2 regions of the Paenibacillus sp. Y412MC10 genome follow, and region 2 is predicted to be linked to the other one. Evidence: a T-box and tRNA genes for the amino acid it is inferred to sense, from the RefSeq annotation. Region 2 holds a T-box; the other holds one or more tRNA genes.
The links. A T-box is a leader RNA that pairs with one kind of tRNA and senses whether it is charged. The one in region 2 lies ahead of GYMC10_RS12785 (glutamine--tRNA ligase/YqeY domain fusion protein), so its partner is inferred to be a tRNA-Gln.
Positions count from the first base shown of each region.

Region 1: it has a tRNA-Gln gene. The T-box ahead of GYMC10_RS12785 (glutamine--tRNA ligase/YqeY domain fusion protein) is inferred to sense a tRNA for this amino acid. The anticodon was not compared.

Region 1 covers NC_013406.1:6,387,016-6,401,507, reverse strand. The annotation lists rRNA gene GYMC10_RS28295 (23S ribosomal RNA) at 1-2,098, shown strand, start outside; rRNA gene rrf (5S ribosomal RNA) at 2,166-2,282, shown strand; tRNA gene GYMC10_RS28285 (tRNA-Asn) at 2,292-2,367, shown strand; tRNA gene GYMC10_RS28280 (tRNA-Thr) at 2,371-2,446, shown strand; tRNA gene GYMC10_RS28275 (tRNA-Glu) at 2,484-2,558, shown strand; tRNA gene GYMC10_RS28270 (tRNA-Val) at 2,602-2,677, shown strand; tRNA gene GYMC10_RS28265 (tRNA-Gln) at 2,731-2,805, shown strand; tRNA gene GYMC10_RS28260 (tRNA-Lys) at 2,872-2,947, shown strand; tRNA gene GYMC10_RS28255 (tRNA-Leu) at 2,962-3,045, shown strand; tRNA gene GYMC10_RS28250 (tRNA-Gly) at 3,051-3,125, shown strand; tRNA gene GYMC10_RS28245 (tRNA-Arg) at 3,129-3,205, shown strand; tRNA gene GYMC10_RS28240 (tRNA-Pro) at 3,226-3,299, shown strand; tRNA gene GYMC10_RS28235 (tRNA-Gly) at 3,376-3,449, shown strand; gene ppc (phosphoenolpyruvate carboxylase) at 3,726-6,512, shown strand; gene sigW (RNA polymerase sigma factor SigW) at 6,755-7,324, shown strand; gene GYMC10_RS28220 (zf-HC2 domain-containing protein) at 7,546-8,160, shown strand; gene cdaA (diadenylate cyclase CdaA) at 8,474-9,307, shown strand; gene GYMC10_RS28210 (YbbR-like domain-containing protein) at 9,300-10,784, shown strand; gene glmM (phosphoglucosamine mutase) at 10,817-12,157, shown strand; gene glmS (glutamine--fructose-6-phosphate transaminase (isomerizing)) at 12,893-14,492, shown strand, end outside.
Region 2 covers NC_013406.1:2,902,631-2,917,122, reverse strand. The annotation lists gene GYMC10_RS12835 (WG repeat-containing protein) at 1-5, opposite strand, end outside; gene GYMC10_RS12830 (DUF2269 family protein) at 173-634, opposite strand; gene GYMC10_RS12825 (TetR/AcrR family transcriptional regulator) at 634-1,254, opposite strand; gene GYMC10_RS12820 (hypothetical protein) at 1,281-1,733, opposite strand; gene GYMC10_RS12815 (MDR family MFS transporter) at 1,919-3,163, opposite strand; gene GYMC10_RS12810 (NUDIX hydrolase) at 3,502-3,906, opposite strand; gene GYMC10_RS12805 (DMT family transporter) at 3,941-4,399, opposite strand; gene GYMC10_RS12800 (Crp/Fnr family transcriptional regulator) at 4,433-5,134, opposite strand; gene GYMC10_RS12795 (DMT family transporter) at 5,186-5,611, opposite strand; gene GYMC10_RS12790 (pentapeptide repeat-containing protein) at 5,962-6,825, shown strand; gene GYMC10_RS12785 (glutamine--tRNA ligase/YqeY domain fusion protein) at 6,963-8,651, opposite strand; T-box leader at 8,727-8,985, opposite strand; gene infC (translation initiation factor IF-3) at 9,075-9,557, opposite strand; gene GYMC10_RS12775 (metallophosphoesterase family protein) at 9,623-10,336, opposite strand; gene GYMC10_RS12770 (GNAT family N-acetyltransferase) at 10,430-10,870, opposite strand; gene GYMC10_RS12765 (elongation factor G) at 11,151-13,097, shown strand; gene GYMC10_RS12760 (cation diffusion facilitator family transporter) at 13,786-14,492, shown strand, end outside.

The DNA.
Region 1 (14,492 bases), 3.5 Mb from region 2:
ATTCCAATCGAACTCGGAGATAGCTGGTTCTCCCCGAAATAGCTTTAGGGCTAGCCTCGGAATGAAGAGTCGTGGAGGTAGAGCACTGATTGGGTGCGGGGCCCGCAAGGGTTACCAAGCTCAGTCAAACTCCGAATGCCATAGACTTATATCCGGGAGTCAGACAGTGAGTGCTAAGATCCATTGTCAAAAGGGAAACAGCCCAGACCATCAGCTAAGGTCCCCAAGTGTGTGTTAAGTGGGAAAGGATGTGGAGTTGCACAGACAACCAGGATGTTGGCTTAGAAGCAGCCACCATTTAAAGAGTGCGTAATAGCTCACTGGTCGAGTGACTCTGCGCCGAAAATGTAACGGGGCTAAACACACCACCGAAGCTATGGCTTGATGCGTATGCATCAGGGGTAGGGGAGCGTTGTATGCAGGTTGAAGGTGTACCGTAAGGAGCGCTGGACAGCATACAAGTGAGAATGCCGGTATGAGTAACGAAAAGATCAGTGAGAATCTGATCCGCCGAAAGCCCAAGGTTTCCTGAGGAAGGCTCGTCCGCTCAGGGTAAGTCGGGACCTAAGGTGAGGCCGAAAGGCGTAATCGAAGGACAACAGGTTGAAATTCCTGTACCACCGTAAACCGTTATGAACGATGGGGTGACGCAGGAGGGTAGTGACGCGGACTGATGGATGTCCGTCCAAGCAGTGAGGCTGATGTGTAGGCAAATCCGCACATCGTAAGGCTGGGCTGTGATGGGGAGTGAAAATTACAGTAGCGAAGGTCATGATCTCACACTGCCAAGAAAAGCCTCTAGTCAGGTGAAGGTGCCCGTACCGCAAACCGACACAGGTAGGCGAGAAGAGAATTCTAAGGCGCGCGGAAGAACTCTCGTTAAGGAACTCGGCAAAATGACCCCGTAACTTCGGGAGAAGGGGTGCCTCGGTAGGGTGAATAGCCCGAGGGGGCCGCAGTGAAAAGGCCCAAGCGACTGTTTAGCAAAAACACAGGTCTGTGCGAAGCCGTAAGGCGAAGTATACGGGCTGACGCCTGCCCGGTGCTGGAAGGTTAAGGGGAGCGGTTAGGGGTTAAACCCGAAGCTGTGAACCGAAGCCCCAGTAAACGGCGGCCGTAACTATAACGGTCCTAAGGTAGCGAAATTCCTTGTCAGGTAAATTCTGACCCGCACGAATGGCGTAACGACTTGGGCGCTGTCTCAACGAGAGATCCGGTGAAATTTTAATACCTGTGAAGATGCAGGTTACCCGCGACAAGACGGAAAGACCCCATGGAGCTTTACTGCAGCTTGATATTGGATTTGGGTACGATCTGTACAGGATAGGTGGGAGCCTAAGAAGCATGAGCGCCAGCTTGTGTGGAGGCGACGTTGGGATACCACCCTGATCGTATCTAGGTTCTAACCTGGTACCGTAATCCGGTACGGGGACAGTGTCAGGCGGGCAGTTTGACTGGGGCGGTCGCCTCCTAAAGAGTAACGGAGGCGCCCCAAGGTTCCCTCAGAATGGTTGGAAATCATTCGAAGAGTGCAAAGGCATAAGGGAGCTTGACTGCGAGACCTACAAGTCGAGCAGGGACGAAAGTCGGGCTTAGTGATCCGGTGGTACCGCATGGAAGGGCCATCGCTCAACGGATAAAAGCTACCCTGGGGATAACAGGCTTATCTCCCCCAAGAGTCCACATCGACGGGGAGGTTTGGCACCTCGATGTCGGCTCATCGCATCCTGGGGCTGAAGTAGGTCCCAAGGGTTGGGCTGTTCGCCCATTAAAGCGGTACGCGAGCTGGGTTCAGAACGTCGTGAGACAGTTCGGTCCCTATCTGTCGTGGGCGTAGGAAATTTGAGAGGAGCTGTCCTTAGTACGAGAGGACCGGGATGGACGTACCGCTGGTGCACCAGTTGTTCCGCCAGGAGCATGGCTGGGTAGCTACGTACGGACGGGATAAGCGCTGAAAGCATCTAAGCGTGAAGCCCCCCTCAAGATGAGATTTCCCAGTATGTAAGACCCCTTGAAGACGACGAGGTAGATAGGTTGGAGGTGGAAGTGCAGCAATGCATGGAGCTGACCAATACTAATCGGTCGAGGGCTTATCCAAAATATATTTCAATGTGCTGCAAATATCGTTTCGTATCTAGTTTTCAGGTGATCAAGCATCTGAACCGTTTGGTGGCGATGGCGGAAGGGTTCCACGCGTTCCCATACCGAACACGACCGTTAAGCCTTCCAGCGCCGATGGTACTTGGACCGAAGGGTCCCGGGAGAGTAGGACGTCGCCAAGCGGTACATATTCCCTGATAGCTCAGTTGGTAGAGCACTCGACTGTTAATCGAGTTGTCACAGGTTCGAGTCCTGTTCGGGGAGCCACTTGCTTCCATAGCTCAGTAGGTAGAGTGCATCCATGGTAAGGATGAGGTCACCGGTTCGATCCCGGTTGGAAGCTCCAGATTCGCTTTTGGTTTGGACATGCATCATGAAAATGTGGCCCGTTGGTCAAGGGGTTAAGACACCTCCCTTTCACGGAGGTAACAGGGGTTCGAATCCCCTACGGGTCACCACTATTTTATTGCATCAGGGGATGAGAACCCCATGAGTTTATACGGAGGCTTAGCTCAGCTGGGAGAGCATCTGCCTTACAAGCAGAGGGTCGGGGGTTCGATCCCCTCAGCCTCCACCATTTCATGCATGATTCTAACGAGAATCGGCAAGATAGAAGTAACTCAACGATTTTGGGGATTAGCCAAGCGGTAAGGCAACGGACTTTGACTCCGTCATGCATAGGTTCGAATCCTATATCCCCAGCCACTTTACTCCAAATAGTAAAGTTACGCTTTGAAGGTGATTCCGAGTATTTTCGGTGGCCTGAAATGCGAGCCATTAGCTCAGTTGGTAGAGCACCTGACTTTTAATCAGGGTGTCGAAGGTTCGAGTCCTTCATGGCTCACCATTGTTTCATCTTGTGCGCGTGTGGCGGAATTGGCAGACGCACTAGACTTAGGATCTAGCGTCTTTGACGTGGGGGTTCAAGTCCCTCCACGCGCACCATTAATGCGGACGTGGCTCAGCGGTAGAGCATCGCCTTGCCAAGGCGAGGGTCGCGGGTTCGATTCCCGTCGTCCGCTCCATTTGCGCCCTTAGCTCAGCTGGATAGAGCGTTTGACTACGAATCAAAAGGTCGGGAGTTCGAATCTCTCAGGGCGTGCCATTTTTTAAAAAGATTAATATCGGGATGTAGCTCAGCTTGGTAGAGCACCTGGTTTGGGACCAGGGGGTCGCATGTTCAAATCGTGTCATCCCGATTTGCTTAAGAATTGAGGCCCGGCAAAAGTAACCGAATATGCTTTGAAGCATAACGTCACTTTTGTGGGTTGATATGCGGGTGTAGTTCAATGGTAGAACTCCAGCCTTCCAAGCTGGTAGCGTGGGTTCGATTCCCATCACCCGCTCCATACATAAGCAGGACATCACCGTGTGTGATGTTTTTTTTACATATTCATACGACTATCCTGCGAAGTGTTAATGCAATAAAGAATGCTTGTCGTATCAACGGTTTATAGGACTAATGTCCGTGGGCTATGGGTATAACATGACCATGAGTTTTGTCGATTTGGCTAATTTTTTCGCCTGAAAAATGCAGATTTTCATTCGCTTTTATTGTATGATGTTAGGAAGGCGTTACGTCCTATAGATAAACTGCTGAAACGGGTTGAGATGGGAGGAGTAGCATGACTGAACTTACAGTAACCGCAAAAAGCAATTCCAACAATCTGCTGCGGCGAGATGTACGGTTCCTTGGCAATATTCTTGGAGAAGTTCTTGTCCATCAAGGAGGCAATGAGCTTTTAGATATAGTTGAGAAAATTCGCGAAACGAGTAAATCGTTGCGATCCGTATTCTTGCCAGAATTGTTTGCAGATTTCAAAAGGATCATCAGCACGCTGGAACCCGACATTCGCCATCAGGTGATTCGCGCGTTTGCCATTTACTTTCAATTGGTTAACATCGCCGAACAGAATCATCGCATACGGCGTAAACGCGATTACGAGCGTTCCGCCGGGGAAAGTGTTCAACCAGGTTCCATCGAAAGTGCAGTCCAGGATTTGAAAGAGCGCAATATTACGTTTGAAGAAGTTCAAGAAATTCTCGAAAGTCTATCCCTTGAGCTGGTGATGACCGCTCATCCAACAGAAGCGATGCGTCGGGCTATTCTGGATATCCATAAACGGATAGCGGACGATGTGATGCAGCTGGACAATCCGACACTGACGTTCCGCGAACGGGAGCAGCTTCGGGAGAAACTACTGAATGAAGTGATTACGCTATGGCAAACCGATGAGCTTCGTGACCGTAAACCTACTGTTCTGGATGAAGTCAGAAACGGTATGTATTATTTTCACGAAACCCTGTTTCACATTCTGCCAGAGGTTTATCAAGAACTGGAGCGCTGCCTAACTAAATATTATCCGGGTCACCATTGGCACGTTCCAACCTATTTGCGTTTCGGTTCGTGGATCGGTGGCGATCGGGACGGAAATCCTTCAGTGACGGCGGACGTAACATGGAGAACGCTTGAAATGCAGCGGAAGCTGGCGATTCGTGAGTACCAACGGATTTTGCGTGAATTCATGAAATACCTGAGCTTCAGCTCGTCAATCGTTAACGTTTCGGATGAATTGCTTCAATCCATTGAAAAAGACCGCGAGCATGTAACACTGAAGAAGATGGAAATTTGGCACAATGAGAAAGAGCCTTATCGTGTAAAACTGGTATATATGCTGGCTAAAATGAGTCACATTCTGGATGAGAACATGACGGGCGGCGAGCGTTATCAGACCCCCGAGGAATTCATCGAGGATTTGAAAATCATTGATCGAAGCCTGCGTTTCCATTTTGCTGACTATGTTGCAGACACCTATATTCAAAAGCTGATTCGCCAGGCGGAGTTGTTTGGTTTCCATACCGCAACGCTGGATATCAGACAGCATAGCCAAGAGCATGAGAATGCCATGGCCGAAATTCTGCGGAAAATGAACGTGACGCAGGACTACGCCCAATTGAGCGAAGACGAGAAGATCGAACTGCTCAATAACTTGCTTAACGATCCGCGTCCGTTGACTACGCCTTATCAGGAGTATAGCGACAGCACCGAGGAATGCCTCGAAGTATACCGTACCGTTTTCCGTGCGCAGCAGGAATTCGGCGTGAAATGCATCTCCAGTTATTTGATCAGTATGGCCGAGGGCGCAAGCGACATTCTGGAAGTGATGGTATTTGCCAAAGAAGTCGGGCTGTTCCGGAAGGATAACGACGGTTCCGTAATCGCTACGCTGCAGGCTGCGCCATTATTCGAGACGATTGACGATCTTCATGCCGCCCCGGATATCATGCGCAAGCTCTTCAGCCTGCCGATCTACCGTGAAGCGGTGAGCGCCATGAACGAACTGCAGGAGATCATGCTGGGCTACTCTGACAGCAACAAGGACGGCGGAGCCATTACGGCGAACTGGGAGCTCCAGGTAGCACTCAAAGAGATTACGGCCGTAGCCAATGAATTCGGCATCAAGGTAAAATACTTCCATGGACGCGGCGGATCGCTCGGACGCGGCGGTATGCCTCTGAACCGCAGCATTTTGGCTCAGCCGGCATCGACCATTGCAGGCGGCATCAAAATTACGGAGCAGGGCGAGGTTATTTCGTCCCGTTACTCCTTGAAGGGCATTGCCTACCGGAGTTTGGATCAGGCGACCTCAGCACTGATTACGGCTTCCCTGAATGCCCGTTACCCTGAAAAAGAATCGACCGAAAAAGAGTGGGAAGTGATTTCCTCCAGCATTTCGGCCGTTTCTCAGAAAAAATATCAGGATCTGATATTCCGCGATCCGGATTTCCTTACTTTCTTCAAGGAATCCACGCCGCTTCCTGAGGTGGGCGAGCTGAATATTGGTTCCCGGCCTTCCAAGCGCAAGAACAGCGACCGTTTCGAGGACCTGAGAGCCATTCCTTGGGTGTTTGCATGGACGCAGAGCCGTTACCTGCTTCCGGCATGGTACGCGGCTGGTACGGGCTTACAGAGCTTCTACCAAGGCAAGGAAGAGAATATGAAGGTGCTTCAACAGATGTACACGAGCTATCCGTTCTTTACGTCCCTGATCGATACCCTTCAGATGGCACTTGCCAAGGCAGATCTGATCATCGCCAAGGAGTATTCCTTGATGACGAAGGATGATCAAGCACGCGAGCGCATCTTCGGTCTGATTCAGGAAGAATTCAAATTGACGAAAGAGCTGGTTCTTAAGATTACAGGACAACAGGATATTCTGGATAACCAGCCGGTTCTGCAGGAATCGATAAGACTCCGCAACCCTTACGTGGATCCGCTCAGCTATCTGCAGGTTCAACTGCTTAACGAGCTGCGTGAACTAAGGGAGCAGGAGCAGGATGATCCGGATCTGCTTCGGGAAGTACTGCTGACCATCAACGGCATTGCCGCCGGGCTTCGCAATACAGGCTGATCCCTGCAGAAGCTAAAGCTGTTTGAAAGGGATAGTATAAGGCGAGGTTCCCTAGAGGGACCTCGTTTTTTTCATCTATGCGCAGCTTGCGTCCTAATGATTAATGTATCGGCTGCAGGTGAATTGTCTTTGATACACGAATGGGATTCTTTTTGAATTATTGTTGATTTTTAGAAACAGTTGAATTACGATTTGAATGATGCGTTTTTAGACGTTACCCATCAGACCATTCTGGGGGAATTATGGTGGACAATTTGGATGTAAGACTGGCAAAACTGGCCCGAAAAGGGGACCAAAGGGCATTTGCCGAAATCGTAGAGCTTTATAAAGACAAGATTTTTCATTTGGCTTACCGGATGCTGAGCAACCGCCATGAGGCCGAGGATGTCGTACAAGAGACTTTTTTGCGTGTTTACAAGAACCTTGACCGATATGACGAGAACCAGAAGTTCTCAACTTGGATATACCGAATTGGCACGAATCTTAGCATTGATCGGCTGCGCAAGCGCAAGCCTTCTTTCTCGTTGGACGCCGACCTGAACGAAAGCGAAGGTATGGACGGCTACTCCCTGATCCCAAGCGATAACCGTACGCCTGAGAGCGAGATGCTGCTATCGGAAACGCAGCGCATTATCCATCAGGCCATTGACGGACTTCCTGCTAAGTACAAGACCATTATGATTTTAAGGTACATCCAGGATTTATCCCTGCAAGAGATCAGCGAGATTTTGGACCTGCCTGTAACAACGATCAAAACGCGCGTACATCGCGGACGCGAATTTTTGCGGAAAAAATTAGAGTACAAATTGTGAGGAAAAAACGCCTATCGCCGTTCTTTGAGGAAGAGAGACCGCGTTTAAGGGCGCTTTTTTTCTTGCGGAAATCAGAGAGTCAGTGCCCGTAATTTTTTTCTGATTTTCTTTTAAAAAAGTTGAAACATCCCCGATTCCGGCACGTATGAACAATAAGCAAGTCTTATGCCCCTAGGGGGATAGACCCAGCAAAGAGATTGAATGAAAGGATTGGCTCACAAATGGATTGCAAATTAGCCGTCTCTTTGATGCATGATTATCTGGATAATGACTTGTCCGACCCGCAGCAGCTAGAATTGCAGAAGCATTTGCTGGATTGTGCTGACTGTCGGAATTACTTCGAGAAGCTGGAGCATACCGATATGCTTCTTTTTTCCTTAACTCATCATGCGACCAAGCCATCCGATGATTTAACGGAACGTATAATGGGCATGCTGCCGCAGCCCAAGAAACAAAAAGCTTGGGTCAAATGGGTTAAGAATCATCCTGCGATCACGGCTGCAGCTTTGTTTTTGGTCGTCATGCTCTTTAGCACGATCAGTTTCTGGAGTCAGGACACTCAGCTGGTTGTAAAGAGCGATGAATTCGAAAAGCTGGTGATTGAAGGGGATACGGTCATTATTCCACCGGATCAGATCATCACGGGAGATATTACGGTCGAGAACGGAAAGACTAAGGTTTACGGTCAGGTTAATGGCAATGTGACCGTTATCGACGGAGAATTATTTCAGGCTTCCACCGCGCATATAGCGGGTCAAGTGAAGGATATAGATAGAGCCATGGATTGGATATGGTATAAGATCTCCACTCTGTTTACAGATGCCGCTTACCGCTAGGTGAAAACCGCAATTACGAAGCAAAGGCGCCTCTTTTCAGTGAAAAGACGGCGCTTCTTTTGTTGATTTTATGCGGATTTGCATGGAAAGCGGAGGGAGTCCGCTTGCATCGGAAAGATTAACGTTATAACCTAGAGAGTGTAGAGTACATACTACATATATAGTCTCATGCGTTATTAAAGAGGATGTTCAAGAATCTCCGCGTGATTAGAAGGATGATGGAAAGCAGGCTCGGTTTCAAACCAGGGCGTTCATCTTCGAAGGAACCGGATTTTTTGGGCCCGCACTTAAAGGAAATGACGGGGGTTGCTGTATGGTGGAGTATTTCACAGATATGACCTGGGGTGAATCCATTAAAGATATCATCGATATCCTTATCGTTACTTATATAATATACCAGATGATTCTGCTCGTCCGCGGCACGCGGGCGGTCCAGCTGCTCAAAGGAATTTTGGTGCTGGTGGTCATCTGGGCGCTGAGCACCTGGTTTGATCTGTATACGCTCAAGTGGCTGATGAACCAGATCTTTACCTTTGGGGTGCTGGCGATCTTTATTATCTTCCAGCCTGAGCTCAGACGCGGTCTGGAGCAGCTCGGCCGAGGCAAGCTGTTCGGGCGGACCGCGGATATTGACGAGGAAACGAATAAGTTAATCAGCGAAACCATTAAGGCGGTTAATTATTTGTCGCGGCGCAAAATCGGGGCGCTGATCGTGTTTGAGCGAACGACAGGCCTAAATGAATACGTAGAATCGGGAATTCCGATGGGATCGGTGATCAGCTCGGAATTGTTCATCAACATTTTTATACCGAATACGCCTCTCCATGACGGAGCCGTCATTATTCAGAACGGCCAAATCGCGGCCGCTGGCTGTTATTTACCGCTATCGGAGAATCCTTTCATCAGTAAGGAACTGGGGACGCGGCACCGTGCCGCTATCGGAATCAGTGAAGTGGGGGATGCGATTTCGGTTGTCGTATCCGAGGAGACTGGGCAAGTATCGCTGGCCTTAAATGGACAAGTGGTTCGGGATATTAAGGAAGAGTCTCTGATATCGAAATTGTATGAGGAGCTCAGACCTGCCGCGTCCATCAAGGAGAAACGCACGTTCTTCTGGAAACGGAAGGGGGACGGCAGCAATGGATAAATGGATCAAGAACAACACGGCAAGCAAGCTCATTGCACTCGCTGTCAGCATTCTGTTATGGGCAATGGTTCATATGGACAGCGGCACGCCCGCACCGCCCACGACCTTTTATGATACCAAGATCATTGAAGGCGTTAAGATTCAAACCTATGGATTTGATGACGGCGAATATGTGCTAACCGGCATTGATCAAGATCGCGTGAATCTCGAGGTGCGGGGGAAGAAATCCAATATTTCGCTTTTGACCGACGAATATAAAGTAAAACTCGATCTGAGCAACGTCAAAGAACCGGGTACGCACACACTTCCCCTGACCTACTCCATCCCAAGCGGCGTGGAGATGGTATCGATGGAACCATCCGTTGTTACGGTGACCGTAGAGCCGAGAGTGTCGAAATCCGTGACGGTAAGTATTGGCACGAAGGGCGAGCCTGCTAAAGATTACCGGGCCGGAACGCCCGTGCTGATTGACCCAAGGCAAGTCACGGTTACCCTGCCGGAATCGTCGATGGCAAATTTAGGGCAGGTCAAAGGTAACGTGGAGCTTGATGGAGCCAAAGAGAAGATTACGGAGAAACGAGTCAAGCTAACAGCATATGATAAAGAAGGCGCCGAAATGGAGGATGCGGTCATTGAGCCTGCTACGGTAGCGGCTGAAGTACCGATTGAGCCTGCATTTGTCACCTTGCCGCTGGAGCTTCAATATACCGGAAGGCTGCCGGAAGGGTTTGTCTTATCCAAGGTAGAACAGAAGGTCAAAGAAGTGAAGCTGTTCGGCAGCAAAGAGGTACTGGCAGGAGCTGAGACCTATATCGAAGCCGCCATCAATCTGGGAGAAGTTAGAAATTCGGGAACAACAGTGCTTACGGCCGACTTGACGCCGCCTGAAGGTTTTGAGAAAATCGAGCCGAGCTCTGTAACGGTTGAAGTTACGGCTGTATCGCATGGAGAACGGGAGATTACCGGCATTCCGATCACGTTAAAAGGTGTCGCCTCCGGCCTGGATGCCGTCATTACGGATCCAAAGACGAAGACGATCTCCCTGACGCTCACCGGTGCGCCTGACTTGCTTAATAGTCTGGAGCCAACGGATATTGGAGTTGAAGCGAACGCGACCGGCTTGAAAGCCGGCGTTCATGAAATTCCGCTGCAGATTACGCTGCCTAATTTCATCAACCGCACGGACCAGGATCGCCCTGTGATAAAGATAGAGCTCAAGGATAATTCGAAACCCGTGACAACGAACCCGGGTACTTCGAACAACGAGGGAACCGACAAAGACAAGCCTGATGTACCGGGGACGGGAACGGGCACTGGAACCGGAACAGGGACGGGCAATGATCAAGGGGAGGATCCAGAGACGCCTCCCGCGAATGAGGGCACGGATAACTCCGGGTCAGGAGAAAACCCATCACATCCGCCGGGAGACGGATCAAGCGATGGAACAACGGGCACAGAAACATCCAATGATGGATAATATCGAAGAGTAGATAAAGGAGTATATAAAACATGGGGAAATATTTTGGTACAGATGGAGTAAGAGGGGTTGCGAATCAAGAATTGACGGCGGAAATGGCTTACAGCATCGGCCGCTGCGGCGGCTATGTGCTTACGGGCGATAAAGAGAAGCCAACCGTTATCATCGGGATGGATACCCGGGTATCCGGCGCTATGCTGGAGTCGGCTCTGGTTGCAGGCCTGCTGTCCATTGGCGCACACGTCATTCGCCTTGGCGTCGTAAGTACGCCGGCGGTGGCTTATATTACAAGACTTTTGAAGGCTGATGCGGGCGTTATGATCTCGGCTTCGCATAACCCGGTGCAGGATAACGGCATCAAGTTCTTCGGTGGCGACGGCTTCAAGCTGTCGGATGAAACCGAGCTCAAGATTGAAGAGCTGATGGATGCGGAAACCGACAATCTGCCGCGACCGATCGGGGCTGATTTAGGTGAATTGCTGGTAGATAACGAATCTAAGTATAAATACCTGGAATATTTGAAAACGACGATCAGCAACCGGTTCGACGGCCTGAAAATCGTGCTGGACTGTGCAAACGGGGCTGCGTATGAGCTCGCTCCGAAACTGTTCCGTGAATTGGGTGCGGATGTGATCACCATCGGCGCTGAGCCGAATGGCCTGAATATCAATGATCACTGCGGATCGACTCACCCGGAGAAACTCGTTGAGGCCGTACTCCAGCATGGCGCTGACCTCGGACTGGCCTTTGACGGAGATGCGGATCGCCTGATTGCCATCGATGCTAAAGGCGAGGAAGTGGACGGCGATTTCATCCTGTGCATTTGCGGGGATGCCATGAACCGTGCCGGCAAGCTGAAGGAAGGTACGATCGTTTCGACCGTGATGAGCAACATCGGTTTCTATAAAGCATGCGACAGCCTGAAGCTGAAGACGGCAAAAACGGCAGTCGGCGACCGCTACGTCATGGAAGAAATGCGCCGCGGCGGATACAACCTGGGCGGCGAGCAGTCGGGACATGTCATTTTCCTGGACCACAACACCACAGGAGACGGCATTCTGACCGGGATTCAATTGGTGGATACGCTGGTAGCCTCCGGCAAGCCACTGCATGAGCTGAAGAGCAGCATGCGTAAGTATCCGCAAGTACTCGTTAATGTCCGCGTTGGCGATAAGAGCAAGTACCAAGGCAATACCGTTATCGAGTCTGCGATTGCTGAAGTTGAAGGCATTCTGGGGGATAACGGTCGTGTCCTGGTGCGCCCATCGGGAACGGAATCCCTCATTCGCGTCATGGCGGAAGGCCCGGACAAAGATGAGCTTGACCGTTATGTAACACAGATTGCAGACGTGGTGAAGCGGGAATTGGCGTAAGACTAAGGGTGTATTTTTTAAGGAAAGCAGACTAATTTCTGTCAGGGCCAGTGAACTATGAAGTTTCGGTTCACTGGCCCGCTGTTTTCCAGAATGCCGGTCGAATGAAAGCGCAACACCCCCTGTCCTGCCTGCAAAGAGGTGCTTGTCCGGCATCGCTTGCGAAAATAGGCCATTCGGTGTCATTCATGGGGTTCATCCTAGGTAGGGCTTGGCATTGTCAGGAACCAGCCGAGTTGCCAAAGTGATAGGGCATGAATATAATAAAGGATGTCATTCAAGAATAGAAAGCGAGGATCGTGAGGTTACTTCAAGCTTTATAAGCGCCAGAGCTTGTACCTGCGCGGGGATTGGTTATAGCCATGCTAAGGATAACCAAACGGCAGAACGCAAGTTGACGAGGTAGAGGTGTTCGGATTATTCGGCGGGGACCTCTCGGTTATGCATCAACCGTAAGCGGATAACGGAAAAGGAATGGGCGACCGTTCTTACAACGTATTCGCAGATGCGTATTCATCACTTATATACAAAACATGAATGTGCGATCTAGAACAGGGCAGCGCGGTGGAAGAAGAGTGCATTCATGTCTGTTCAACTAAACAGCCTAACGAACTGCTGAGTTTCTTGAACGTTGATAATTGAATAGATCATTCTTCTTTCCTGATGCCGCACAGATGCTGCCGTGTTCTATTTCCGCCTAACTATTATAGGGAAATCGAACGGAGGAATCATACAATGTGTGGTATTGTCGGATATATTGGAAATCAGAAAACGCAAGCGGTGTTGATCGAGGGATTGAGAAAGCTTGAGTATCGTGGATACGATTCAGCAGGGATTGCCGTCTTTACGAATGAAGGCCTGCGCGTTGCGAAGGCACAAGGACGTCTTGCCAATCTGGAGGAGCGACTGGAGTCTGCACCCCTGGTAGGGACCGCAGGTATCGGTCATACCCGCTGGGCAACCCATGGCCGTCCATCGGACGTGAATTCGCATCCGCATACGGACGAAAGCCAGAAGTTCTCCGTTGTTCATAACGGGATCGTTGAGAACTATCTGGAGCTGAAGGAAGAGCTGATCAGTCAAGGACACCAGTTTGCTTCCGAGACCGATACGGAAGTTATTTCCCATCTCATTGCGCGAGAATATGACGGAGATATCGTTAAGGCCGTGCAGAAGGCGATCTCTTACATGAGAGGCGCATTTGCCCTTGGCGTATTGACCGAGTATGAGCCGGATCGATTAATGGCTGTGCGTCAAGCAAGCCCGCTTATTATCGGTCTTGGCGAAGGAGAGAACTTCATCGGTTCTGATATTCCGGCTATTTTGAAATATACGCGTAACGTTTATATTCTCAACGATGGAGAGATGGCCCTGCTGACGGCAGATGCTGTCGAATTAATGACCATTGAGGGGAACTTTATTTCTCGGGAAATGATTCGTGTCGACTGGGATGCCGTTACAGCGGAAAAAGGCGGATTCGATCATTTCATGCTGAAGGAGATCCACGAGCAGCCAAAAGCATACCGGGATACGATGCTGGGCCGTGTGGATGAGAGCGGACGTAAAGTCGTTCTGCCTGAGCTGAAGCTGACACAGGAACAGATCAAGAACATTCGCAATGTTCAGATCGTCGCCTGCGGTACGGCTTACCATGCAGGGCTGGTGGGACGCAGCGTGATCGAAGAGATGGTACGCATTCCGGTCGAAAATGACGTGGCGTCCGAGTACCGTTACCGCTCGCCGATCGTTACGCCGGAAACCCTTGTCATCGTTGTGAGCCAATCCGGCGAGACGGCAGATACCTTGGCTGCGCTTCGTGAAGCGCAAAGCCATGGCGCTCATGTTCTGGCCATCACGAACGTGGTAGGCAGCTCGATTGCCCGTGAAGCCAACGATGTGCTTGGCACCCTGGCTGGTCCGGAGATTGCGGTAGCCTCCACGAAGGCTTACACCTCGCAGTTGATTGCGTTCTATCTGTTTGGTCTGTACCTGGCTCAAGTGCGCGGTACGATGACAGAAGACGCCGTTGCTGAAGTGATTGCAGCGATGGAAGCACTGCCTGAACAGGTAGAGTCCATGCTGACCAACGCGGAATCGATCAAGGGATATGCCGAGCAGATTGCTGAGCATGAGAACCTGTTCTTCATCGGCCGCGGCCAAGACTACGCCGTAGCTCAGGAAGGCTCCCTCAAGCTGAAGGAGATCTCTTACATTCACTCCGAGGCTTATGCTGCCGGCGAACTGAAGCATGGTACGCTTGCCCTGATAGAAGAGGGAATTCCGGTCATTGCCTTGGCAACCCAAGAAACCGTTCTTGAAAAAACGGTAAGCAATA
Region 2 (14,492 bases):
GACATGAAGTTTTCCTCCCTATTCGCAAGCTTTCTCGCCTAATCGTATGCAGACGATTGTCAAATATGCGCTAACGCGAGAGGGAGACGGCGCTTCACGCGACATGTTTCGTTACGGACCGTTAACTAAAAACGACCCGATCGCGGTTTAGCGATCAGATCGTCATTATCGTTCAGAATGGTTTACTCACCATGAGGTATAAAATAACGAACGGCAGCAGTGTTGCTATCGTCCCGCCTACCGCCCAATACGTTGAAACTCGCTTATAACTTGCTGAAATCCCTCCATCCTTTACGGACTGCAAACTATGCCGAATCATTCCTTTTTGCAGAGGAATCAATATGCCCGCCCACAAAATTCCCGTAACGCCGAACAAAACCAAGGAAGCCGTAAGCCAGCTCATCCCGCTCATTCCATATCCGGCTTGCACGGCCATCACCATGCCTGAAACGATGATCAGCAGCAGGCTGGGAAGCGTGAACACGGCATCGGCTAACATGACATTTTTTACCGTGTGATGGATCTCTGCAGGATCCCCTTTCAGGTCCGCCCGCACCTTCCAGAATGCCGCCGTGACGATATTGCCCAGAAACAATACGCATCCGGAGATGTGAAGAAATAGCCATAACGTCATCAGTCATCCCCCTCCTTCCGATGTCCGGGCCGCAATATATCGATGATGAAATCCGAATATTCCTTCGTGCTGAATACATCGCTTGTTACGCCGATAAGCCCCCGCATCCGCAATCCGAAAGACAACAGCTCGAACAGCTCCGCCGTCCGTTCCGCATCGATGGATTTCGTTATGACGCCGGCTTCCTGGCCCGTAACAATCCATTCCTTGGAAGTGGCCGTCGCTTCCCTGTAGAAGCCAGCCACAATGTCGGCAATTTCCGGCTGATCGCTTTTGCCGATCAGGTACATCAAGATCAGGTTGCTGACATCGTCCCTGCTTTCCAGTCTCGACATGCCGCTTGTTATGGCATTCATCGGCCCGTCAAACTGTTTCATGTCCCCTTGCTTGTTCACCTCGTTCATGAACTGCTCGTTCTGTTCGGCAAGCTTTGCTCTTAACACGAGGACAAACAGCTCATCCTTGCTTGAAACATAATGAAAAATAGCTCCCTTGGACAAGCCGGAACGCTTCATGATGTCATTGAGCGTGGTTTGGCTTGCGCCCTGCTCACGTATCAGTTCTTCCGTGGCTTCAAGCAGTATTCGCTTGGTCTGCTCTCGTCGTTCTTCCTGCTTCATCTGTTATCCTCCTTGATGATGGTTGGTTACCCCTGAGGCGGAAGCCATCCCGCCATGATGACCGCCGCCAGGAATACGATTTGCATCAGCGTTCTCGGTCCGATCGGAGTGGCCGGCTTGCCGTCGAGCGGCAATCGGTGTTTTGCAGCGTACACATTGGCCGGAAACATGGCCAGCAGCATAAGAGCCAGGCCTGAAGAGGCGAAGGCGGCCGTGGCCGGAATAAGGATCAGAATAGCTCCCGCAATCTCCAGCACCCCTGTGACGCTAACGACAAACGCGGCATTAGGGATCCCCGGCGGGACCATCGCGATCAGATCGGCTCGGCGTTTTCCCCAATGGGCAGAAGCCGTAATCAGGAACATGACCGCAACCGCAAACCTGAGCGAAATAACCCAATCATTCGTATACTCCCAACCTGCAAAGCCCAGTACCCGAAACAAAAGAAGCGACACGAACATGGCTATAAACGGTATCATGGCCTTCACCAACCTTCCGTGAATTTGTAACTCCATTATATATACCGACCGGCGGTTTGTAAATATTAAAATACAACATTTTTCCAAACCTCCACGTCGAGCCTCGAATGAAAAAGTAAAAAACCAAGCCGGTTGCGTCCCAACCCGGCTTGGCCCTTTCGTTATACGATCCATTCAAGCGTCCGCTAGCTATGCCTTTTTTCTACATACATTCGAAATAGCAGAATGTACAACACCGTGCTGATCAAGGCCGATAACAGTATGATGCCGAATACGCCCATCGGCGGTACCCAAGCTGACAGAAATACCGTCACCGGCGCCAGCAATCTTCCTACCGTAAATTGCAAACTGTCAGCTCCCATATACTGTCCTCTTGCATGCTCCGGCGCATAATGGCTGATAAAACTTTGCGTTACCGGCGAGCGGACAATTTCCCCGAAAGTAAAAATAATGGTTACGAAGAATAAAAACCAGATGTTGGTGTTCAGCCCGAGCGCAAACGTGCCTACACCGGATAGCAAGGAAGAAAGAACGAATACGTCACGCTCCTTCCAGTTCCGAAACCACTTGGTGACCGGAAGAATAAATAGAACGAACAGGAGCCCGTTAAGGCCCAGTACCCACCCAAGAATCTCCGTGCTCGATAATATTAGCGAATGACCGTTCCAGGAGAACAGCGTCTGGGATGGCACATAATCGATGACATATACCGCCAAATACAGGTCCAGCTGCATGATGGTCACAAGGGCAAATATCCCTGCCAGTATGTATATCAGAAACACTTTATCCCGAAAAATGATGCCGTATCCCTTCCACTGCGCCTTAAACACCTGAAGGATCGAATCAGATCGCTCCGGATCGTTCGCTGAAGCCGGTAAGGTTTCCTGAACAATGAAGTAAATCGCGATGAAATAGACCAGCAATACGAATGAACATGACCACAGGAGCTCTTGCCGATACTGAAAAAAGAAAATGGCGCCAAGCGCCGGGCCAAGCACGGCCCCTAGGTTGTTCGCCGTCGTAAACGTTGCGAATACCTGCCGTCGTTCTTGAACGGGAACCAAATCCGCTACCATCGCCGAACTGGCCGGCCTGTAGATGGCTCCCCCGAATCCGATGCCGATAAATGCGGCATAATCGGTCCAGTGCGAAGGCGACAGCGCGAACAGCGCAAACATGACCGTTTGCAGCGAGGCGCCAAGCAGCATGACGGGGCGTCGTCCCAGCCGATCGGCCAAGGCGCCGCCGAGCAGGCTGCCGACGATGCTGAATATCGGAGGAACCGTCATCAGGATTCCCGCAATATGATTGCCTAGAGCAGCGCCGAAATAAACCGTTATGAAAGGGAAATACATCCAAAACAGCATATTGAACAGCGCTTCACCGAACAATCGAACTTTTAAATTGGTATTCCATAATCGAATTGGCATATAACTCCCTCTTTCCGTCCAAACAACACAAGTTAAACATTTGGCGATGCAGTTTCTCTCCCGGCCGGGTATTACAAACTATAGGGCATTTTCCTGGCAAAATATAGACTTATATTTAACGCTGAGTTATACTAATAATATCAAAGCCGAATATAGTGATTTTCAATTTAGATGACCCATAAAACGAACATTTGTTCCAAATACAAAAGACGCTCCCCTCGGAGCGTCTTTCTTTGTTGCATGGCTGTATTCACTTGGGCCTGCTGTCAGGGCGAGCATGAATATCGAAAGCGCCCGTCAAATTGGCAGCCCGGATGCAAGATGATGTTCCCTGAGGGCTAATCCGCCAGCTTTTTCAGTTCATGTAAATGATCAAAAATCATCTGGCTGACCTCGGAGACCCGTCCCCGATCCTTATACGTGAGCCATGCCAGCTCTTCAATCTCCGAAGCCGGGTTTATCTTCCCTTCATATTCAGCCGTGTAACAGGACATCGTTACCCGAACGCCCTCCGATTTACCGTGGGCGGAAGCGCGGAAGCTCCCTGCATTCGCCGCGGACTCCGGTTTGATGCGAACGGACAGCTCCTCCTCAATTTCCCGAACCAGGGTTTCGATATCGGATTCTCCCGGTTCCCGCTTTCCTCCGGGCAGGTAATACGTGTCCTTGCCTTTGGAACGTGCGCACAGCATGCGTCCATCCACGATGTGGATCCAAGCGATTTTATCAATTTCCGTTATCATATGGATTCCTCCCTCATTCTTCGTTTGCTGATGGCTATGCCGTCTCTTGCTGCTCCTGTTTACCGCCTAACTTAAATACTAGTATGCCCCCGACAATCACAAGAACACCGATCAACTGATTGCTCGTAAACGGGACCTTCTCCAGACCCAACCAGCCCAAGGAGTCCCACAGCAGCGCGAAGCCGAGCTGCGAGGTCATAACGATCGAAATCGCGAATGTAGCACCAAGCAGCCTTGTCGCTTGTACCAAACAGATCACGACCCCGACTCCGATCATTCCGCTGATCCAGTACCAAGGCTCCATGTTTTGAATGTCGAATGTCCCTTTTCCCTCTACGGCAAGACTCATGACGAACGAAGCCACAAAGCCCATGCCTAGCACCAACGTCGTTGTAGACCAGGAGCCTGTTTTTTCATTCACCCTGTTGTTGAAAATGTTCTGCAAGCTAACCAACGAACCCGCGATCAGCGCTAATACCAATCCTGCTACCATGCTCTATCTCCCTTACGGTTTCTTTCACCATCGTCATTCTTCGTAGATATTGCCGCCGGCTACACTCATCAACGCTTCCCGATCTTTAATCAGAATGGAACCTTTGCGACGCACGATCAGTCCTTCATGGCTGAATTTCTGGATCACCCGGTTTAAATGCCGATAACTGGTTCCGAGCAGATTCGCGACATCCGTCAGATGGTATGCGGCCGGGTCGCTCATGACAAACGTGCCCGACGCTTCCTCCGAAACGGACAGTAAATAACTGGCCAGTCGCACCTCAACCGGGTGCAGTAAATTAAAACTCAAGAAATTGGATTTGATATAAAATTTCCGCGTGATGATCCGCAGCAAAAATTGAAGCAGCGGCGGATGCTCCTGCCCGTATTTGCGAAGCCAGCGATAATGCACGCCGATCATGTAGACGGGCGACACGGCCTGCACCGTATTGATCATCGGATTTCCCTGAACGTATTCGATGTCTCCAATCACCTCGAGCGGGTTTTTGAATGAAAGGACCAGCGCCTTGCCTTCCGCGGATGTCGTGAAGATTTTAATTTTCCCTTCAACCAGGACGTACAGCATCTCGGCAGGCTCGCCTTGCGTACAGATGATGTCGCCGTGGTCAAAATGATATAACACCAAATAAGGCCTTAGCCCATCGGGAAATATGGAATTGATTTGGTTGCTTAACAAAAAATCCTGCATGAGCTCGGCATCATGAATTTCCTTCACGTCCCTGTCTCCTTTCCCCATCACCCGTCTAAAGGCCCCTTATTATCCGCATCATAATTTGATAATCACGACTCCGGCAATCATCATCCCAATCCCGATGAATTGAGGCAAACTCATTCTCTTCTTCGCCACGCCGAACCATCCGTTGCTGTCAATCAGGAACGTCAAGAATAACTGGGCGATTAATAACGCAGATATCGTTAATGTAACACCGATGTTCTGAATCGCCGTCACCTCGCTGAATATGATGGGCGCGCCCAACGCTCCGCCGATCAGATACAGCGGCTTCACTTGCCCGAAGCCTTGCCTGCTGCCGTCCCGGACGAACAGCAGAATGACCAATGCCATCAAAAACCCGGTCAGCTGCGTGACCGCGGCGGCTTGCCACGTCCCCATATCCTGGCTGATCCGTGCATTGGCTACACCTTGCAGCGTAATGCAGGCACCGCCAATGAATGCAAATAAAATTCCTCTCACGATACATACTCCTTCATCTATAGATCTGTATACTATTAAAAGTGATCTCACCGGACGCAGGAAAGGACATATGTCCTGAAATGAACGGGATTCCACATCAAGCCTGTCCGAAGACACGAATTTCATTATATACTATCTGTTGGCTTTTCATCGATCATGCACAAAAAGCTGCCTAAATTTCCTTGGCAGACTAAACGATGGATGCGCAGATCGGGCTCTCACGCATTCTTAAGGTATAAAACAGTTAAAACCAACATTGCATCTATGACTCTATCCTTATTTTGATTTAAAATATAACTATAATGAGTCATTTATTGACGTTTCTATGACCGGAAGGAGCTCCTCTACACATGCTAGACAGACAAGAACACAACCCTGATGAACAGGGCCGAATTCAACTGCAATCGGATTGCGAACGCTGCTTTGGATTATGCTGCGTCGCTTTGCCTTTCGCTTCCTCCACCGATTTTGCCATCGACAAAGACGGCGGGACTCCTTGCCGCCATCTGCAATCCGACTTCCGATGCGGCGTGCACAACAGCCTGCGGCAGCGAGGCATGCGGGGATGCACCGTTTATGAATGCTTCGGCGCGGGACAAATGGTTTCACAGGTTACCTATAACGGACGCGACTGGCGGCAGGCCCCTGAGACGGCCAAAGAAATGTTCGACGTATTTCCGATTATGCGACAGCTTCACGAGCTGTTATGGTACCTGAACGAAGCGCTGAGTTTGCAGCCGGCGCATGGCATACATTCTGATCTTAGGTCGTCGCTGGAAGCGACGAGGAGGTTGACCCAGCTTCCAGCCGCATCCCTGTTACGGCTGGATGTGGCAGCTCATCGCGCCGAAGTGAACCAGCTGCTTCTTCGAACCAGTAAGCTTGTGCGGGACGATGCGCGACAGAAGCATAAAGGGCCGCCCGTGCGTCGGAAGATCGGGGGCCGTGGTGCCGATCTCATGGGAGCAAAGCTTAAAGGAGCTGACCTTCGATACGCCAATCTGAGAGGAGCTTACCTCATTGCGGCGGACCTCAGAGGAGCCGATCTGCGGGCCGCGGATTTGATCGGGGCCGATTTCCGGGATGCGGACCTAAGGGGAGCTAATTTAACGAACAGCCTCTTCCTTACTCAATTCCAGGTTAACGCGGCGAAGGGAGACGCAAACACCCGGCTTCCCTCATCCTTATCCCGGCCGGCACATTGGACGGCTTAACGTCCCATGAATAGCAGCATACACAGGATCATTGATCAAGACCTTCGCAAAGGATTCTCCGGCAGCCACTCGCTGCCGGCTTTTTTGTGCTGTCTGAGTGTCCGTACCCGACGATCGCAGCCCCTTGATCGTATCCATTAATTCTTGCCGGTCTTCTTCCATGAATCCTTCAACGAAACGACCCGGTTAAACACCAGCCTATGCTCTGTTGCATGCTTGGAATCCAAGCAGAAATAGCCGTGTCTGATAAATTGGTACGTTCGGTTCATGGCCGCTTCCTTCATGGAGGGCTCCAGTATGGCGTCTTTGATCCGAATCAACGAATCGGGGTTCAGGAGATCCGCCCAGATATTATCCGATTCCAACAACTCGGCCGATTCCTTCAATAATGTATCGTACAAGCGAAGCTCCGCCGGAATCCCATGCTTCGCTGAGACCCAGTGCAGCGTGGATTTCACCTTGCGCCCTTTGAATCCGCTGCCGCTCTTCGTCAGTGGATCATATGTGCAGTGAATTTCCATGATGTCCCCCGTTGCCGGGTCTTTCACGACATGCTCGCATTTGATGAAGTAGGCGCCTTTCAGGCGCACTTCCTTGCCGGGCGATAACCGATGAAATCCGGGTTCCGGCTCCTCCATGAAGTCCTCCCGTTCGATGTATAGCTCCCGTGAAAAAGGAACCTCCCGCATCCCTAGCACTTCGTCATGTTCATGATTCGGTATGCTCAGCATCTCGGTGCGATCTTCCGGAACATTCGTAATGATCACCTTCAGCGGGTTCATGACCGCCATCGCATTGCGGCACCGATCCTTCAAGTCCTGACGGATGAAATGGTCGAGCATCGCCGAATCCACCATGCTGTTGCCGCGAATCACGCCAAGTTCGTCCAGGAAATGCCGGATTCCCTCGGGAGTCACCCCCCGTCGCCGAAGTCCTTTCAACGTAGGCAGTCTGGGGTCATCCCACCCGTCCACAAAACCTCCCTCGACGAGTTCCCTCAGGTATCGCTTGCTTGTTACGTATCCGGAGATGTTCAATCTGCCAAACTCCCGCTGCTTCGGGGGCTCCGTCACTTCCAGCTCGGCCAGCACCCATTCGTACAGCGGTCGATGCTCTTTAAATTCGGCAGAGCACAGCGAATGAGTGATTCCTTCAATCCAATCCTGGATCGGATGGGCAAAATCATACATCGGGTACACGCACCACGTAGTTCCCGTACGATAATGCTCGGCATGAATAATCCGGTATAAGACAGGATCTCTCAGATTCATGTTGGGCGAAGACATATCGATTTTGGCCCGGAGCACTTTCGCGGACGTTCGGAATACCCCTGCCAGCATTTGTTCGAATAACGATAAATTCTCCTCGATGCTGCGCTCTCGAAACGGGCTGTTCATGCCGGCTTCGGTCAGCGTCCCCCGGTATTCCGTCATTTGTTCCGGCGTGAGATCACAGACATATGCCTTCCCCTTGGTGATGAGTTTCCTTGCTGCCTCAGCGATTTGATGCGCATAATCCGATCCGAAATAAACGCCCGGCTTCAGTCCGAGCCACTCGATATCCTCCCGGATCGCATCCACGTATTTCATGTCTTCCTTCAGCGGATTCGTATCGTCGAACCGAAGATTGAATGTCCCGTTAAACCGGCTGGCGATGGCATGGTTAATGTGGATTGCATAGGCGCTGCCGATGTGCAGATAACCGTTGGGCTCTGGCGGGAACCGCGTAGCCACCGGCCTGTGATATACGTTGTTCTCCACATCCTCCTTGATCATCCTGGTCAAAAAATCCGCCTTTTCCGCTTCCTTGTTGTTGTCGTTGCTCATAATCGAATCCTCCTTATGTTTTTTTACTGCCGCAATGCCGTATAAAACAAAAAATCCCGTCTCCAAGACATAAGTCTTGGGGACGAGATTCGTTTCGCGGTGCCACCCCGGTTTGCCGATATCTCTCGATACCAGCCTTATCGGGTACGGCCATCACGCGATCGCTTATACCCTAGCTCTGTAACAGGAGCTCCTGTCGCACCATCCCTTATCGATAAGTTCCGATGCGCCGCTCGGAGGCTTGGTTCAATGAAGGGCTTCCCGCTCCTTTTCAGCATACCGGAGCTCTCTGTGGGGATTCCTGTTCATTTACTCTTCTCTTCATGGCGTTTATAATTTGATCCATAATATCACCAGAAACTCAAAAAGTAAACCGCTGTACGTCACCAATAATGAAACGCTCTTGTAAGACGTTCCGCAAGATTATACCGGCAGCAGCTTCACCGCAGCCTGTTTGCCGCTGACCTGAATGCCCGTTTCCTTCTTGCCCACCCCGGCCAGATCTTGAACGAGTCGTTCAAGCAGCTTACGGGCCGCTTCGCCTTCCTTGCCCTGGATGCGTATGACCGGCTGGACGGCTTTGCCCGCTGCCAGCAGCTTATGCACCTGCGAGAGCTTGGTGTCGTAATCATGCTCTTCGATATGTACGGACAGGCGGAATTCCTTGACTTTGATCGGACCGCCCGAAACCTGCTGCTTCGCTTTAACCGCCTCCTGCTTCGCTTGGCCGCGGCTTACGAGCTTGCATGGCGGCGGGCTGCTGAACAACGAGGTGCACACCAAATCGGCTTTGTGACGCTTAGCCAGGGCAAGCGCCTCTTCCCTGGAGACGACGCCCAACTCCTCGCCGTTCAAGCCGGTAAGCTCGACTTCGCGCGCTTTTATCTTTTCGTTCATCATCAACATGGACTGATCCTCCTATTATGTCTGTTAAACCATGGCTTTAATGATAGAATAACATACTCTTCCTATCACTCCGCAGGCACGGACCGGACAAAATACGTTCGGTATTCCAGTTGTTCCGTGATTTCCAGGCAGTTCAACTGCTTACCGTATACGCATGCTCCATCGATGCCGATTTTGTCCCCATCGCCACAGAACCAAATATGCTCCGAGTCATGCAAGTTGACGGCCGGGGTATGCCCGAATACCACGGTTTTGTTGATGCCGGTGGGATAATTGAAGAATGGTTCCCGTATCCAGATGAAATCATGTGGAGGCTGCTGCTTCCAGTCTTCCACGCCCGGATTGATTCCGGCATGCACGAATATGTGGGTGTCTGTTTCATAATACAGGGGCAGTGTATCGAGAAATGATAGATGATGCTCATATTGCCCTTTTATATAGGCTTTGCCTTCATTGTATCTGGAGCGATCCATATCGCCATCAAAAAAATCGGCGCCGCAATAACTTTCAATCGTATTTCGCGCACCATTGCGAATCCAGCGTGAATTCACTTCGTCCGTATCCAGCAGAATGGCATCCAGCATCATTTGATCATGATTCCCGCGGAGGGTGATGACGCCGGAATCCCGCATCCCCATCACCTGTTCAATCACTTCTTTGCTTTTTGATCCGCGATCCACATAATCCCCAAGCAGGACCAGCTTATCCTGTGCGGGATGATACCGCACTTCGGACAATAACCGATTGAATTCATCATAGCAGCCATGAATGTCGCTTATCGCTAAGGTTCGAATCGCAGTCCCCTCCCTTCCCCTTTTATAGGTCCGCCATAAGTTATGGCAGAACGCACGGTTTTATTATGAACGTCTATATTATACAAAATTATATTTAGCCATCACATCTCCCCAGGGAGCATAACCGGCTTCCGTAAACCCGATTTGGGTATAGAGCCTTTTTGCACGCTCGTTCCCGGGTTTGTAACACAGCATAACATCGTCCGTACGATTCGGCGAATGCCGAATCTCATCAAGAACCAGGCGAATCGCAGGCTTGGCATAATGCATTCCCTGAAATTTGCCGTCGATCATAAATCGGTATATCCAATAGTTGTCATCGTGCAGGTGCAGTCCGTACATAACAAATCCGATCATTTCATCATCATGGAAAATGGCTCTCGTTTCGAAACCCTCCATAAATTGAGCTTCCGCTATGGAATATAGATTAGGGGCAATCCATTTCTCCTGTTCAGGTTTGGGTTTAAGGCGGATGCAATCCTCCCAATTATCTTTATCTATGACATGAAGTGATATCAAATGCAAGACTCCTTCAACATGGTTTATGCCTCTATCCTAATTCAACTCGGGCGATATTTCACGGTAATAAATATGTAAATCCAAACAGGACGCAGCACGTTGTCAGGTACCGTGCAAGATAATGAATGATTATAAGCATTTATTCCATATTCCGTTCACTTCCCAATGGATAAACTAGAAGTAACTTTATTCTACATGGAGGCGATATCTATGCGGCAATGTCACAACGACATCCAACCGAAAGGACTACAAATGATGAAACGAATGAGGGTTACGATATATGAAGAACATATTGAACATTGGAGTTTTGGCCCATGTTGATGCCGGTAAAACTACGCTGACGGAGCAAATTCTATTTAAGGCCGGGATTATTGAACAAGCAGGCTCGGTGGACCATGGCAATACGACCACGGATTCATTGGACATTGAGCGGAGACGGGGCATTACGATCAAATCCGCCGCGGTATCGTTCATGCTGGGCGATCTGAAAGTCAATCTCATCGATACGCCCGGCCATGCCGACTTCATCTCGGAGGTCGAGCATTCGCTTAGCGTACTGGATGGCGTCATTCTGGTCATTTCCGCCGTCGAAGGCGTACAGTCCCAAACCCGGGTGCTCATGCAGACATTGAAGGAACAAAAGATACCCACCCTATTGTTCATGAACAAAATCGATCGAATGGGCGCCGACTACCGGAAGGTTTATGCGATGATACGCCATCTGCTTGACGAACATATTTGCGAGATGAGCTCGGTCATCAAGGAAGGCGGCGCAGCCGTTCAGGCGGACGCGGCCGATCCCCACCACGCAGGCTGGGTAGAAACCCTGGCATTGTCCAATGACGATCTACTGAACGATTATGCCCTGGATATTCCGATATCACAAGAGCGGCTGCAGGAGGAATTGCGGAGGCAAACGCGCCAAGGCAAAGCTTATCCCCTATTTGCAGGTTCAGCAGCCAAAGGCCTCGGCATTGAACCGCTGCTTCAAGCGCTCGGTGATTTTTTCCCGGTTAACCCATCGTCGATGCTTCAGCATGAACCGTTATCCGGCTTGGTATTCAAAGTGATCCGACGACCGAATGGAGAGCGGAATGTATACCTCCGCCTGTACGCAGGCTGCATCCAGTATCGTGATGAAATTCCGGTGATCCATCAGAACGGACAAACCTCGACGCTCAAGGTGAAGCAGCTTCATGCCCTGCACCAGGGCAAATCCATTCCGGTCCATGGAATCGGCGCAGGCGACATCGCCATTCTCATCGACGGCGAACTCAAGGTGGGCGATGTCATCGGCAGCGTTTCCGGGAGGATGAAGACGGTTCATTTTCAAAAGCCGCCGATTCAAGTCCAGGTTTCGGCCGTTCATTCCGCGGAGAAACATCAGCTGCATGCCGCCTTAAGCGATCTCACCGAAGAAGATCCGTTTCTGCAATATAGCCAGGATACGAAAACTAGCGAGAATGTCATCCATGTATTCGGCAAAGTCCAGCAAGAAATTCTGCTGGAAACGATTCTGCAGCAGTACGGCATCGAAGCCGTATTTTCCGCTCCGCGGGTGATTTGCATCGAGAAGCCTTATGGCACCGGAGAAGCTGTTGAATATATCGGCGAGTGTCCTTTTTATGCAACGGTGGGCATCAGGGTCGAACCTGGCGAGTTCGGTACCGGAATTCAGTACAGACTGGAAGTGGAGCTGGGCTCCCTTCCCTTAGCTTTTCAGAAAGCAATTAAAGACACGGTATTCGAGGTGCTTCAGGAAGGTTTGTACGGATGGGCCGTGACCGATACGATCGTAACGCTGACCCATACCGGTTACGCAAGCCCGGTTTCGACGGCAAAGGACTTTCGAAGCTTGACTCCTCTAGTCCTCATGGCTGCGCTCGACCAAGCAGGGACGGAAGTATACGAGCCCATGAACGTGATCCAATTCATTCTGCCGGAAAACAGCTTAAGCAAAGTACTATCCAAATTAGCCGCGCTGGACGGCACTTATCAGGAACCCGCGTTCCATAACGGTACCGTCCACGTTCACGGCACCATTCCGGTGCGGACTACCGACTTGCTGAAAGCCGAGGTTCATTCCCTTACGAGCGGCGAAGGCATGCTCACCGTTAAACCAGGAGGTTATACGAAGGTGCAAGCTCCCTTCCCAGTGAATACACGGCGGCAAGTCAACCCACTGAACCGTGGTGAATACATGCTTTACTTAAACAAGATCATGTAAGAACACTGGCGGACATGCGGCTTCATAGAATTACATTGGTATGTCGCTCTGCGTGTTTCGCGTTAGGCGGGCCATGCATTCAGGATGTAAAAGATAGCGGTGTCGAGAGAGAATCTCGCCCGCTATTTTTCTTCTTCCCGCACAAAAATAGCCTGTGCATGCCCTAAAGCGATGAAAAGCCAGGGAAACGAGCCGAACGCCCTAGCATAAGGATTATGTTCGCCAGGGGGACGCTTAACGTTTTCTCTCGATTCTGCGGCCTGTCGAGCATAACAACCCAAGCACGAACCTTTCATCGTGAATAAGATGGATGCATAACCGATGTTCCATCATGAACCTTCAGGAGGCAAGAGGCCTATGCATGCCATAATCGGGATTCTTTCCATCATGCTCACGATAAGCATCCTCCGCCGCAAATCTCGGAGAAACAATCGATAGCTTACGAAAGGCGGATATTCGATTGTGGCTGCCTATCTACGGTTGATATATACAACAAATTACGGCCGGCGCATCGCCGGCATTTTTTGCGTTTTACCGGAATCTATCTTTCTTAGTCCGGCGCAACATTTTTTGCCCCTTGTCACATATTAAGCGACAGGAAAAAACGTTGCTCTAGACCCACCCATGCGTGGATTGGTATTATAGTCAGGTACTATTTTTAGGGGTGTGCGGAAGGAGTCGGCCAGACGTGGAAGAGCAACGTTACAAGGATTTAAAATTGGGTGAAAAAGGTGCGATCATCAGCATCATTGCTTATATTTGTCTATCTGCAATCAAGCTATTGATAGGGTACTCGGCGAACTCCGAAGCTCTGCGTGCCGACGGTTTAAATAATGCTACCGACATCGTGGCATCCATTGCCGTATTGATCGGACTACGATTATCGCAAAAACCTGCGGACCGGGATCATCCTTACGGACACTGGAAAGCGGAGACGGTGGCCTCCTTGATCGCCTCTTTCATCATGATGGCCGTCGGGATCCAGGTATTGTTCGGGGCCGCATCTTCCATGTTTGAAGGTCCCCACGAATCGCCTGATCTCATATCCGCCTGGACCGGGATCGGCTGTGCAATTGTCATGTACGGCGTTTACCGCTATAACAAGCGTCTTGCCAGCCAAATTAACAGCCAAGCCGTAATGGCGGCCGCGAAGGATAACCTCTCGGACGCTTGGGTCAGCATCGGCACGGTTGTCGGCATCATCGGCGCCCAGTTTCAACTTCCCTGGCTCGACCCGCTGACGGCCATAGTGGTAGGTTTTCTGATATGCAAAACCGCCTGGGATATATTCCGCGATGCCTCTCATCATTTAACCGACGGATTCGATGAGAACATCATCAAAGGCTACAAAGAAACCGTGAAACAAGTGGTTGGCGTCAAAGGGGTCAAAGACAT